Regions from separate parts of the Albibacterium sp. genome, predicted to be linked through region 1. Evidence: riboswitches for the same ligand, from Rfam matches in the RefSeq annotation. Region 1 holds a riboswitch; the other holds the start of a gene.
The links. Region 1 has a riboswitch for cobalamin ahead of VL047_RS03090 (TonB-dependent receptor). Riboswitches for the same ligand answer to the same signal wherever they lie in the genome.
Positions count from the first base shown of each region.

Region 2: another riboswitch for cobalamin. It lies ahead of VL047_RS10190 (ribonucleotide-diphosphate reductase subunit beta); the one in region 1 lies ahead of VL047_RS03090 (TonB-dependent receptor).

Region 1 is NZ_DATJCH010000010.1:81,219-88,816, forward strand. It holds gene VL047_RS03080 (hybrid sensor histidine kinase/response regulator) at 1-493, opposite strand, end outside; gene clpB (ATP-dependent chaperone ClpB) at 558-3,149, opposite strand; cobalamin riboswitch at 3,283-3,484, shown strand; gene VL047_RS03090 (TonB-dependent receptor) at 3,574-5,565, shown strand; gene VL047_RS03095 (YncE family protein) at 5,584-6,687, shown strand; gene VL047_RS03100 (DUF6600 domain-containing protein) at 6,762-7,598, opposite strand, start outside.
Region 2 is NZ_DATJCH010000022.1:24,055-31,652, forward strand. It holds gene VL047_RS10180 (DUF7133 domain-containing protein) at 1-2,487, shown strand, start outside; gene VL047_RS10185 (ribonucleoside-diphosphate reductase subunit alpha) at 2,578-4,224, opposite strand; gene VL047_RS10190 (ribonucleotide-diphosphate reductase subunit beta) at 4,246-5,220, opposite strand; cobalamin riboswitch at 5,344-5,476, opposite strand; gene VL047_RS10195 (CinA family protein) at 5,608-6,120, opposite strand; gene VL047_RS10200 (SDR family oxidoreductase) at 6,113-6,973, opposite strand; gene lpdA (dihydrolipoyl dehydrogenase) at 7,179-7,598, shown strand, end outside.

The sequences.
Region 1 (7,598 bases):
TCCTGCTATCGCTTTTTGGAACTTCCTGAATTAAAGAACTAATGTTCTTAATCTGATTTGAAAAGGCCTGATTGTCAACTAAGTTTTTTCTTACCTGAATATAGGAATTGAATAGTTTGTCACGTTCATTTAGTAAAATCCGGATAGAATCTATGCGATTACTCTGCAGGCTATTATTAGGATACAGGCTTTTAAGAGTGTCGAGCGATTGGAGTATAAAATCAGATTCATTTACAAAGCCACTATAGTCTTTATGATTTAATACCTGTGCCCTTTGTACTTGATCTATTTGTAATATATCGCGAGAAATACGACTTACCAAGCGTAGTTTTTCGTTGGGTGTAGAAATTATATCGACCTTATTTAGCATCTCATCGAAAGCAATCTTACTGATGAAATAGGCTAAGCCCAATGCAATACCACAAGATATGATAACGAATACTACCTTTTGATATACATTGGATCCGGATTGATTTTTTATGTTATTATCCATTCTATGTAAATAATAAAGGCACAATAAATGTGCCTTTATTAATCTTTAACGAATAGCTTAGCTATTAATTATTCAGGAAAACGAACTTATTGTCAAATACATCCAGTTTTATATTACTATCCTTACTTATTTTATTAGCTAATATTTCCTTTGATAATTCGTTTAATACTCTTTTTTGTATAACTCGCTTAAGCGGTCTTGCCCCAAATTGAGGATCATAGCCCAACTGTGCCAGCCAGTCCAATGCTTCCGGACTTGCTTCAATTGAGATTCCCATTTCGGCTAATTGCTTTTGTAAGTTATTGAATTGCAGAGCAACTATTTCCCCAATTTCATCCCGTGTCAATGGAGTAAACATAATTACTTCATCAATTCTATTGAGAAATTCCGGGCGGATTGATTTCTTTAAGAGTTCAAATACTTCATTTCTTGTTTTAGCTATTATCTCTTCCCGATTTATTTCATTTAAATCGGTAAAGTTATCCTGAATAAGGTGAGAGCCGATATTAGAAGTCATTATAATGATGGTATTTTTAAAATTAACAACCCTTCCTTTATTATCAGTTAAGTGACCATCATCCAATACTTGAAGCAAGATATTAAATACATCCGGGTGTGCCTTCTCTATTTCATCCAATAAAATCACTGAATAGGGGTGTCTTCGAACGGCTTCAGTTAGCTGACCGCCTTCTTCATAACCAACATATCCTGGAGGAGCTCCAATTAGTCTTGAAACGGCATGTCGTTCCTGATATTCGCTCATATCAATACGAACCATCAGATGCTCATCATTAAAGAGGAATTCTGCCAGAGCTTTCGCTAATTCTGTTTTACCAACACCTGTTGTTCCCAAGAATATAAAAGAACCAATGGGCCTGCGTTTATCACTTAGTCCGGCACGAGAACGACGAATAGCATCAGCGATGGCATCAATGGCTTCTGATTGGCCTGCAACACGTTTATGTAATTCATCCTCCAGTTTAAGAAGTTTTTCACGTTCGCTTTCCACCATTCGTGTAACTGGAATACCCGTCCAACGAGAAACAACTCCAGCAATATCCTCTGCAGTTACTTCCTCCTTTAGCATTCTGTTTTCGGATTGATATTCTTCAAGATCTTTCTTGAATTTCGTTACATTATCTTGAGCTTCTTTTACTCTTCCGTAACGAATTTCAGCAACCCGACCATAATCACCCGCACGTTCAGCCTGTTCTGCCTCTAATTTATAGTCTTCAATCTTTTGCATTTCCTGATTGATCTGGTCAACAAGCGATTTTTCACTTTGCCAGGCTGCCCTTAAGGAATCACGCTCTCCAACTAAGTCAGATATCTCCTGACTGAGTTCTTTAACCGCTTTCTCATCTTTTTCACGTTTAATGGCTTCTCGTTCTATCTCCAACTGCATAATCTTTCTTTCGATTTCATCAACAGCTTCAGGAACTGAATCCATTTCAATGCGTAGCTTGGAAGCGGCTTCATCCATCAAATCGATTGCTTTATCTGGTAGAAAGCGATCGGTAATATAACGTTGCGAAAGTTCTACAGCTGCTATGATAGCACTATCCATGATACGGACCTTATGGTGGGTTTCATAACGTTCTTTTAAGCCTCTAAGAATAGATATTGCATCTTGAGTATCCGGTTCATTGATCATAACAATCTGAAACCTGCGTTCTAAGGCCTTGTCTTTTTCGAAATACTTTTGATATTCGTTTAAGGTAGTAGCCCCAATTGCTCTAAGTTCTCCTCTTGCTAATGCAGGTTTTAAAATATTTGCCGCATCCATTGCTCCCTCGCCACCACCAGCACCAATAAGAGTATGGATTTCATCAATGAAAAGTATGATCTCACCATCGCTGTCGGCTACTTCTTTAACAACAGACTTTAGACGTTCTTCGAATTCACCTTTATATTTGGCTCCGGCAATCAATGCGCCCATATCCAACGAGTAAACTGTTTTTGTTTTTAGATTTTCCGGCACATCACCCTTAATGATTCTATGTGCTATACCTTCGGCAATAGCAGTTTTACCCACACCTGGTTCACCTACTAATATGGGGTTGTTTTTCGTCCGTCGGGATAGTATCTGCATGACGCGTCTTATTTCTTCATCACGGCCGATTACCGGGTCAAGCTTGCCAGATTCTGCATACTCATTTAAATTACGGGCGTATTTATTTAAGGCATTGTAGGTTGCTTCTGCATTTTGATCCGTTACCCGGCTATTTCCTCTTAACTCAGTGATAGCCGTTTTTAAATCCTTTTCCGTAGCTCCCTGATCCTTCAATAGGCCGGAAGCTTTATCGTTTGAGTCTAAAATCGCGAGAAGCAAATGCTCTACAGACACAAACTCATCTTTAAATTCTTTTAAATAAGATTGAGCCTTTTGAATAATAGAATTGCTCGAATTGGATAAATAAACATTGCTGCCACTTACCTTCGGGAAGCTATTGATCTGAGTATCTAATAAATCACTTAAGTGGTTTACATTGATGTTGAGTTTTTTTAGTAAATGATTAATAACATTCTCATCAACAATAAGTAAAGCTTTCAAAAGGTGTGCAGGTTCAATTGCTTGTTGTTGATTTCCAATTGTTATTTCAGAAGCTTTTTGGATAGCTTCCTGTGCTTTTATTGTAAAGTTATTGAGATTCATAATATCTTTTTCTTATGCTAACATCAAAACATATACCATTGCATATAGTTTGGAATTACCTGAAATAATGGCTGATAGGAATTTGAGGAAATGAAAAAATGTCTGAGTTTAAGTTTTGTATCCTTCTTTATTCTATATTTGCATTGCATTTGGTTAAAGATGATTGATATCATACTTTATTAAAAGGGAATTTGGTGAGAATCCAGAACTGTCCCGCAGCTGTAAGCTCTATTAATCAAAGGTCTAATTATTGCCACTGTTTGTTTCCCAAAACAAATGGGAAGGCCAGACCGGGAGGAGTAAGTCAGAAAACCTGCCTAATGGAATGAATTGTTAACGGCTTTCGGGGATTGAAGCCAGATTCTGCTTGATATATTATCATGCTTAATTTCATTGCGTTCGCCCCCGTATTTAATTAATTTCTGTGTTTAGAATTTATTTGTGCTTAATTCTTTTCGGTGTTCCTGCTATAATTAAAGCTCAGGTAGATACTGTACATTATGGGGATACGTTGAAAAAGGTTGAGATAACCCGCCCTCTATTCTATAAGGAAGAGGCTTCTACGATGCCTGTACAACATTTGTCTAAAAAGGATCTGGATATTTTAAACAGTATTTCTGTTTCTGATGCTGTAAAATTCTTTTCAGGTGTTCAGGTTATGGATTATGGAGGGATAGGCGGTATGAAAACGATTGATGTCAGAAGTCTGAGCTCTAATCATACCGCGGTTTTCTATAATGGTATTGCTATTAACAATGCTCAAAACGGACAGGTTGATTTAGGGAAATTCTCATTGGATAATATTGAATCCATTACTTTATTTAACGGACAACAAACCAAATTATTAATCCCTGGCAAAGCCTTTTCATCTGCATCAACTTTATTGTTAGAGTCGCAAATACCTGTTTTTGAAGAAGGGAAGAGTTATCATTTTAAAATAGGTACACGTATAGGAGACTTCGGCTTGTTTAATCCATCCTTTTTATGGCAGCAAAAACTCTCAAAAAATACAAGTCTGAGTTTTAATACCGAATGGGTTAAAGCGAATGGCCGTTATGATTTTTATTATGCCAAAGGTAATGTTGATACCCTGATTAATAGACAGAATTCAGATGTAGATGCCTTGCGATTAGAAGCATCTCTTAATGGTACATTAAAAGATAGTAGTAACTGGGAACTTCACCTTTATAATTATACATCAAAACGAGGGTTACCCGGAGCAGCCGTAGACAATAAATACTATTCAAATGATCGCCAATGGGATAAAGATTTTTTTATTCAGGGCCGATGGGAGAAAAGGTATAATGACCTTTATAGCTTATTAGTCAATGCGAAATACAACCGTCAGGATTTGCGTTACCAAGATCCCGATTTCCATAATACACAGGGTTTCTTGGAAAATAATTACAATCAAAAAGAGGTTTATCTTTCTGCCGCTAATTTATTTGTTTGGTCAAATACTTTAAAGTCATCTCTTTCAGCAGATTATTTCTACAATTCATTAGATGCTGATTTAAAGGATTTCGTTTATCCAGAAAGACATACTCTATTGGTTAATGCAGCTATTGAATGGCAAAAGAATAATTTTAATATTCAAGCCAATGGTTTGGCAACCATATTAAAAGAGAAGGTACGCGTAGGCACTAGTACAGGTGATAAACAGGTGCTGAGTCCTTCTATATCTGCTTCGTGGAAGCCATTTGAAGATCAGAACCTTTATATTCGATCATTTTTTAAATCGATTTTTAGAGCACCTACTTTTAATGACTCGTATTATACACTCGTTGGTTCTACTAGCTTAAAACCTGAATATGTAAAACAGTACGATCTGGGATTCACTTGGCAAAAAGCATTTGATAGTCGGTTACAGCAAATCACCTTTAAGGCAGATGCCTATCATAATCGTATAAAGGATCGTATAACTGCCATTCCTTTAGCTAATTTATTTCGGTGGACAATGGTTAATTTAGGCAGGGTAGAAATCAATGGTATTGATTTTGGAGCGTCAGGTAATGCGGAATTAGCTGCAAATATCAACCTTGACTTTGGAGTTAATTATACCTATCAAAAGGCTATAGATAAGACAGAAGGTGGTGCGAATTTTAATCAGCATATACCTTATGCTCCAAAGAATAGTGGATCAGGGTTTATCGCAGCTGTTTATAAAGCGTTTGGCTTGAATTATAATCTGCTTTATACAGGAGAGCGCTATAGTCTGAGACCTAATATACTGACCAATAAAATGGATGACTGGCTTATTCAGAATCTATCTGTCTCTTATCATAACAAGTTTGCTAAACTAAATTATAAAGTTTTAGCCGAAGTAAATAACATTGCCGACATCAACTATACAGTCATTAGAAACTACCCGATGCCGGGAAGGAACTATCGTATCTCTTTTCAAATTTCTTATTAACAACTATATATATATATCATGAAAATTCACTTTAAAAACCCTTTGTTAGCAAGCTTTGTATTGCTTTCTGTAATTCTTGCATCTTGTTCAAAAGATAACTCGTTAACTCCTGAGGAGCAGCCCGACCCGGTAAGTGGAGTCTATGTTTTGAATGAAGGAGACTTTCAGGCAAATAATGCTAGCCTTTCTTACATTGATTTCTTAACAGGTAATCTTACACCTGATATTTATGGAACAGCAAACTCTTCAGATCCTTCTAACCCAAAAGCTTTAGGTGATATAGCTAGTGATATGGATATATATGGAAGCTTGCTATATGTAGTTGTTAACGAGTCTAATAAAATTGAAATATTAAATGCTTCTACAGCTAAAATTGTTAAAACTATTAATATTGATCAGCCTCGTTATATTGCTTTTCATAGCGGAAAGGCATTTATTACTTCTTATACAGATCACGTGTTTGTATTGGATACTTTAAGTAAAACAATAACTGCTCAGATTAAAGTAGGTCGTACTCCAGAACAGATTGTAGCATCGGGAAATAGATTATATGTAGCAAATGCCGGATGGGCAGATGCTATAACCGGAGGCGAATACGATAATACAGTTTCTGTAATTGATCCGGTTCTACTGAAAGAAGAAAGCAAGATTACGGTTGCTGATAATATTGATATTATTTTTGCTGATAATAAAGGTAAATTATATGTAAGCTCAACAGACATCTATAATACTGTTGATTGGAGTATTTTAAAACCTTCTCGTTTATATAGAATTGATACCAAAACAAATAAAGTAGACAAGGAATATGAATTTGGCGCTCATTTAATGGCATTTACTAAAAATAAGGCTTATTTAGTAAGTAATAATTATAAAGCAGGAGAGGATACTTTCTTGGAGATGGATTTGGGAACTGAAACTTTAACAGAATCGGATATTTTTAAAGGGGTTGAATTGGATCACCTTTATGGTTTAGCGGTTGATTCTGATAACGGAGATATATGGCTTTCTGATGCTAACTACGGGCAGTTAGGTAAAGTTCGCCGCTACAATAAAGCATTGGATAAGATCGATTTGACTTATACAACGGGCGCTTTTCCTTCAGTATTCGTATTTAAGAGATAAATGAAAACCAGCCATTCTAATAAACAAGAAGGGGGATGCCAATAGCATCCCCCTTCTTGTTTATTAGAATATTTTTATCTGCTACTTCGTTCACTGCGAGCTCTACTTTGTGTGCTTCTTCCAGAAGCTGCAGAAGATGAACCCTTCGAAGGACTGGCACTGCGAACAGTTCTTGTTGCTGATGAACGATCTGCTGAAGAACGAGCTGTGCTTGGTCGAGCTTTTGTTTGACGAGTTGCCGGTGCTGTTTGACGAGCAGGGGTGCTTCTCTGCGTTGTAGTACGACTCTGTGTTGTAGTACGACTCTGTGTTGCCGAGCGGCTTTGCGTTGCAGAAGAATTCGGTGTTGTTACTCGCCTACTAGGAGCAGTTGACCTTCCTTGTGCATCGCTGCTCTGACCCTGTGCAGGAGCTGTCGTACGTACAGGATTAGTTGCAGTAGGACGTTGTGTTGTCGGACGAGTAGTAGTTGAGCGACTTTGTTCTGGTCGCGTTGTTGCTGCTCTTCCTGTGTTCACTGTATTACCCGGTCTTTCAGAGTTCCTTGGCGATACTGCTGTTGGACGTTCACTTCTATTAACATCGTTGATGCTGGCAACACGTGATGGTCTGCTTGTTGTACGAGTTGATTGGTTGATCTGCGGACGGTAAATTGAAACCGATCTTGAATCAATCGTAGCTCTGCCCGGACGGCTGCTATTATTTACATTATAAACTCTTACTGGTTTACGGGTTGCGCGTTCCAACTCACTTCGTCCAGGTCCACCATAATAGTTACGGTTATTATAAACATAAACATTGTTTATAATTGTGGTGCGATTATAGAAATTATTGTACCTGCTATAAGGTGTATAATAACTATAAATACGCGGACTAAAGAAGTAACGTTGAGGAACAAATACCCAATGACT
Region 2 (7,598 bases), on a different contig from region 1:
CCTGCAGCTATCTCTTTTGATGGTAACGGACGAATGTTCGTTCTTGAACTTAGAAGCTACATGCTTGATGCAGATTCAAAAGATGAACTTGAGCCAACCAGCAGAATATCCAGATGGGAAGATAAAAATAACGATGGTGTATACGAAACGGGTACTGTGTTTGTAGACAATCTTGTATTTGCACGTTTTGTATTGCCTTATGGTAAAGATGCTATTCTTACTATGGAATCTAACGCAGACAATGTTTACAAATATACCGATACCGATGGTGACGGCGTGTCTGACAAAAAAGAACTCTTTACTACTAAGTACGGAAGATCGGGAAATGTTGAACATCAACAAGGTTTTATGTATTGGGGTATGGACAACTGGTTGTATAGCACCTACAATGCATTCCGCGTACGTTATGACGGATCAGCTCGTGAAAACACTGGTGCTAATGGCGCACAATGGGGTGTAACACAAGATAATGATGGAAAGATCTGGTTCCAGGGCGGAGCAAGTGGTGTTCCTTCTTACTTCCAGTTTCCGATTCATTATGGAAGATTTAATGTTCAAAATCAATTGGCGGAAGGTTTTACCGTCCCTTGGGGATCTCCTGTTTTAATCTCTGATATGCAAGGTGGTATGGACCAAATCAGAATGCCTGATGGTTCATTAAATAGTGTAACAGGTGGTGCAGGAAACGATGTATTCAGAGGTACTCGTTTACCGGAAGAATTGGTAGGACAATATTTCTATGGAGAACCGGTTGCCCGTATCGTTCGTCAGATCAATCCCGTAGTTACTGAAGGTGTTACTCAACTTCATAACGTCTTCCAGGATCAGAAACAAGAATTTATCCGGTCAACAGATCCTTTATTCCGCCCGGTTGATATGACCACAGCTCCTGATGGTACAATGTACATTACTGATATGTATCATGGTATCATTCAAGAAGGTCAATGGACTCCACCAGGAAGTTACTTACGTGCTAAAATTGAACAATATCAATTGGACAAAGCTGTAAACATGGGACGGATCTGGCGCTTGACCTACAAAGGAATGGACCGCGATAAAACACAGCCAAAAATGTTGGATGAAACAGCCGCTCAATTGGTTACTCACCTAGACAATCCAAATGGATGGTGGAGAGATATGGCGCAGCAATTGATTATCTTAAAAGGTGATAAATCTATTGTTCCAACTTTGGAAACAATGGCTCGCAGCGACAAAAACTTGTTGGCTCGTTTCCATGCAATATGGACATTAGAAGGATTGGGTGCTCTGAAACCTGATCTGCTTCGCGAACTGATGAGAGAATCAAACCCTCGTTTACAGATTCATGCAATCCGTGCCAGTGAGTCCTTATACAAAAATGGTGATCATTCATTCGAAAATGAATATAAAGCTTTCGCTAAAAATTCAAATACAGATCTTGCTCTTCAAGCAATCATGACTTTGAATACACTTGAAGTGCCAGATGCAGAAGTAGCTATCAAAGCAGTAGTTGATGCTAATAAAGCAACAGGAATTCAATTAATTGGTGATCAAATATTGAACCCACCAGCTAGTCGTAATGCTAATGCAATGGCAGCATTTACGGCTTCTGAACAAGAATCAATGAAACGTGGAGCTGTTATCTTTAACGAATTATGCTCTGAATGTCACGGCGATAACGGTAAGGGAACTATTGTTAGTCCGGGAGTTTTGATGGCACCATCATTTGTTGGAAACCCTCGTATACAGGGAAATCATGATTATGCACTTAAAGTAATTTTAAAAGGATTGACCGGTTCTATTGAAGGAAAACATTATGCAGGAAGTGTTATGGTGCCAATGGCAGAAAACTCTGACGAATGGATTGCTGATATCATTTCTTATATCCGTAATAATTTTGACAATAACAGTTCTTTTATCACAAAAGAAGATGTTGCCGAAATGAGAACAAAGGTAGCTTCTCAACCAGCACTTTATAACTACGATGAACTGATTACAACCATACCAACTGTATTGTTGCCTGCTTCAAACTGGAATATTACTGCAAGCCATGCACAGCCCACTGTAATAGGTGGTAAGGCAACCCCAAGTTCTGCTTTCAATTTTGAAGGATGGACAACCGGTGTTAAACAAGCGCCAAACATGTGGTTTCAAGTAGAAATGCCAACAGAAACAACGTTAACAGGCATAGACTTTGAATCTCCGGCAACAAGAATCCGCGGAACTGCACCAGCGATGGGCGCTGCAGGAGCGGCTCCTGCTCAACCTACATTCACAACTCTTGAAACCTCTCCTCATAAATACATTGTACAGGTATCTACTGATGGAAAAACATGGTCTCAAGTAGCTGCAGGAGAAGGAAAGAGAAAAACATCTATATCCTTTAATCCGGTTAAAGCAAAGTTTGTAAAAATAACTCAAACCGGAACTTCAGATGATGATGGTCCTTGGAAGATGTTGGGTATGAAGTTCTATCAGGCTGGGAAGACTGAATTAGCTTCTAAATAGTAATTAACAAAATATGCTATTAAACACGGAGTCCGGCTCAATTATGAGCCGGACTCCGTGTTTAATAGCTGTAAAATTTATATAGGATACTTAAGCTTCGCAACTTACACAGGTAACCATATTGGCAATAAACTCTTTCGATACGCTCTGGCTTCTTTGATAATAAAGTGTCTTAACACCCAGCTTCCATGCTTCAATCATCAGCATGTTTACATCCTTGATAGGAAGATTGGAAGGGATATTCAGGTTTAAACTTTGAGCTTGGTCGATGTACTTTTGACGGATAGATGCTTGTTGTATAATCTCGAGCTGGCTTATTTCCTTAAATGTTTTGAATACAGCTTTTTCTTCTGCAGACAGCTCTGGTAAATGTTGTACACTGCCATGATTAAGCATAATACTACGCCAGATATCTTCATTGTCCAGACCTTTTTCAATCAAAAGTTGCTTTAGGTATTTATTCTTACGCATAAAGTTTCCTTTAGATAAGCCTGCTTTGTAATAATTACTGCTAAATGGTTCAATACCAGGTGAGGTTTGACCAAGGATTGCAGAAGAAGAAGTAGTAGGCGCAATTGCCATTAAAGTTGTATTTCTTCTTCCATAATTTTTTAAAATCTCTGGTTCTCCATAAATACTTGCCAATTCAACACTCGCTTTGTCTGCTTTCTCACTAATATCTTTAAAGATGATGGTGGTCAGAGTTTTAGCCTCCATACCTTCAAAGGGGATCTTATTCTTTTGCAAATAAGAATGCCAACCCATAACACCTAAGCCCAAAGCACGGTGTCTTTTTGCAAATCGATTAGCAGAAGCCAGATAATAGTTATCTTCAGTTTTAGCAATGAATTCCTGAAGTACTGCATCTAGAAAATAGATGGCAAGCTTTACAGCTCCGGTGTCCTTCCACTCGTCGTAAAGTTCTAAATTCATCGACGAAAGACAGCATATAAATGACTCATCGAAACTGGAAGGTAAGGCTATTTCAGAGCAGAGATTACTTGAATGAATCTTTAGGTTTTTATCTTTATAGACCTGGGGCTTGTTCCGATTAATATTGTCTGTGAAAAAGATGTAGGGCAAACCCTTTTGCTGACGGCTTTCTAATACCTTGGCCCATACGACTCTTTTTTCAGTATCACCGTCAATCATTTCCTGCATCCAATAATCAGAGACACAGACACCATTAAATAGGTTTTGTATCGGGTTTCCTATATTTTTGATCTCTAAGAATTCTTTAATATCCGGATGATCGATATCAAGATATGCAGCAAATGCACCCCGACGAACTCCTCCTTGAGATATTGTATCCATCGCAGTATCAAATAGTTTCATGAAGCTTACCGCACCGCTACTCTTTCCATTATCCGTTACTGCACTCCCCCGCTCTCTTAAATGGCCAAAATAACCCGAGGTACCTCCCCCTATTTTAGTTTGCATAATTACTTCTCCTAGTTTATGAGTGATGCCCTCAATATGATCAGGAACATACACATTAAAACAGGATATTGGCAAACCTCTTTCTGTTCCCATATTTGCCCAGATGGGAGAGCTTAAACTCATCCATCCTTTTTCTATCATTTCGATAAAAGCTTCAGCTAATTCTGGTTTATACAAACGCTTTGCAGCAGCCGTGGCTATTCTTTCAATAGCAGTTTTTGTTGTTTCTCCTTTCAACAAATATCCTCTATTGAGCACTTGTTGACTTTCTTCATTCAACCACCAAAGTCTTTCCATTGTATCTTAATTATTTAAGAGTTAAAACAAATCATTCGCTGTAATACTTTTATCATGTTTGGTATAGTCTACCGGTCGCTTTGCAAAAAAATCGTCCATACTATTTGCAAAAACCTCTTCCTCAAACCATACCATGGGATGATAATCACTCTCAGAAACGTTAAATATTTTTTGCATTCCGATTTTAAACAAGCTATCATCTACCCTATATTTCATAAAATTGAGGAGGTTTTTTTTGCTGACAATATCGATTTCACCTTGTTCAAAAATCCAGTCAAGTATTTCCGATTCTACCTGAATAGAATGAAGAACGATCTCTGAAATTCTTTTTTTAGTAGTTTCATCAAAGAACTCAGGAAACTCTTCTTTTATCTTATTTACAATATACATTCCGGCATTTGCATGAACCTGCTCATCGACAGAGGTCCAAGCGATGATATTACTGATGTTTTTCATCACTCCTTTAAACCGAGTAAACGAAAGTATGATAGCGAATTGGCTAAAAAGGGAAACATTTTCTATCAGCATGGCAAATAGAACCAGCGAGAAAAGATATTCTTTCTCATTTTCTGATTTACTATAAACTAAAGCATCTGAGAGATAAGCGATTCGTTTTTCTATAACAGGCACATTAATTAACTGCGAAAATTCATTGTTGTAACCCAATACATCTAATAGTCGGGAATATGCTTCAGAATGACGGAACTCACACTCAGCAAAAGTACTTCCTAAACCATTAAATTCTGGTTTTGGTATGTGTGTATATAGGTTACCCCAGAAAGATTTTACTGAGACCTCAATCTGCGCAATTGCAAGCAAACTTCTTTTAATAACTTCCTTTTCATTAGCACTCAAATGAGAATGGAAATCTTGTACATCTGCTGTAAAATCTACTTCTGAATGAACCCAGTAAGATTTATTAATTGCCTCTGTAAAACTTAAAATTTCAGGATATTCAAAGGGCTTGTAGTTTATCCTTTTGTCGAAAATGCTCATATTAATAACTTTTTAATTTTTTAAAAACTAAAAGCTAAAAAAGTAATATGTACAAACGGATTAGCGAAAAACAGGGAATTAATACCCTTGGATTCATTCGGACATTTACTTTTCTTGCGAAAGCAAAGTCAAGCGGATAAGGAAGGTAGTCTGGCTTGAGAGTTAATCTCTATTTACAGTTGCGCAACAGCTCGTGAATTTCACACGATTCCCCTTTTTTTATTACTTGGTGCAATACCTTATTGCTATGATTTTACATGACAAAACTATTGTTTTAAAAATCGAATGCAATATTTACCTAAGAAGTATTTATCAACAATTGCAAACTTATTAACGTATGCTACTGGGAAAGCTTGTGCATCACTATGTATTGTGTTGAAAAATAGGTTAATAATCGTTCAATAGATTCTTAAATAACTTTAAAATCTGTTTTGCATAGCTCTCTTGTATGCTAAAAGAATCATTATTTTTTGCTTCTACAAAACCTTTTAAAATAATCTCCTGATCTTTTGCTACTGCGTAATAAGCATAGGGGTTTTTGAACTCGTGATTAGGAATGGGTTGAGTAAAACCAGTAATAGCGATGGCATAATTACTTAAAAAAAGCTTATTTGAACCTAAAGCCATTTGACAGGCTACTGAAAAATTAACAAACTCATTCTCTTCTCCATAAATTGGCTCGACATCAAGTATCCTTGTTTTTTGTCCTCCTTGATAAACCGTAATGCCACCTTGAAAAAACAAGGTAGCACCTTCTGCTAAAGAAAAGGCAGTTTGTAAACAGCCGGATGTCACACTTTCAGCAACAGATAAAGTCGACCTAGATTTAATCAAAAAAGAGGCAATCTGTTGCAAATCATCTTTATCATAAAGAGATTTCTCCGCACTTTTCTTATCCATTAACTACTTCTCCTCCATTTGGATGAATAATCTGACCGGTCATGTAACTAGCATCGTCAGATGCTAAAAACACATAAGAAGGGGCAACTTCATTGGGTTGACCAGGACGGCCCATTGGGACATCTTTGCCAAATTCAGCAACTTTCTTTTTACTGAAACTCGCTGGAATTAAAGGCGTCCATATGGGTCCCGGGGCTACTCCATTTACTCGTATATTTTTCTTTGCAAGATTATTAGCAAGCGAACGTGTAAATCCTACAATCGCCCCTTTAGTAGATGCATAATCAATTAAATGTTCACTACCACGATAAGCTGTAACAGAAGTAGTATTAATAATTGACGCTCCTTCTTTCAAATAAGGTAAAGCTGCTCTTGTTAAATAGAAATATGCAAAAATATTAGTTTGAAATGTCTTTTGAAGTTGCTCGTTGCTGATATCTAATAGAGATTTTTGAGGATATTGAACAGCTGCATTATTAACAAGAATATCTAATTTCCCAAATGAATCAATCGTTTTTGCTACAATTGCATCACAGTGTTTATCATCTCTTACATCTCCTGCAATTAATAAACAATTGCCACCTGCCTCTTTTATTAACTTTTCTGTTTCTTTCGCATCCTTCTCTTCATCTAAATATGTAATACAAACCTGTGCTCCCTCTCTTACAAAAGCTAGTGCAACTGCTCTTCCGATCCCACTATCCCCACCAGAGATAATAGCTACTTTGCTTTCCAATTTCTTCGCCTGTGCATTATCTGCTTTAGATTCAGGTTGAGGATCCATTTTAAACTGATCGCCCGGTTGCTTATCTTGCTTTTGAGCCTTCGGTGCTTTATCTTTCGTTTCTTTCATAAATAGGGTTGTTTATTCAATAAAATAACACATCGCCGGATTGCTTGTTTTAATAATATTTATAAATTTATCTCACTTTGTGGGTCTATTTAGTATCAACTATGAAGCTGCTTTGGTAGATAGGATATCTTATAAAAAGTAAAAAAATATGTAAGTTTGCATCTAACAACATTATTAAGAAATCTTTATACGTTAATATCAAAGCATGAATTACGACATTATTGTTATAGGAAGCGGCCCTGGAGGCTATGTTGCTGCAATCAGAGCTTCTCAATTAGGCTTCAAAACAGCTATTATAGAACGTGAATCACTTGGTGGAATATGTCTCAACTGGGGTTGTATCCCTACAAAAGCATTATTAAAAAGTGCTCAGGTGTTTGAATATCTTAACCATGCTGAAGACTATGGAATTAAAGTAAATGGTGGAGAAGCGGATTTTCCGGCTATTGTGAAAAGAAGCCGCGGAGTGGCAGATGGGATGAGCAAGGGTATTCAATTCTTAATGAAAAAAAATAAGATTGACGTTATTTTAGGAACAGCTAGTATCAAAAAAGGCGGTAAAATTACCGTTAAAGATGCCGATGGCTCTACTAAAGAATATTCAGCTAAACACACTATTTTAGCT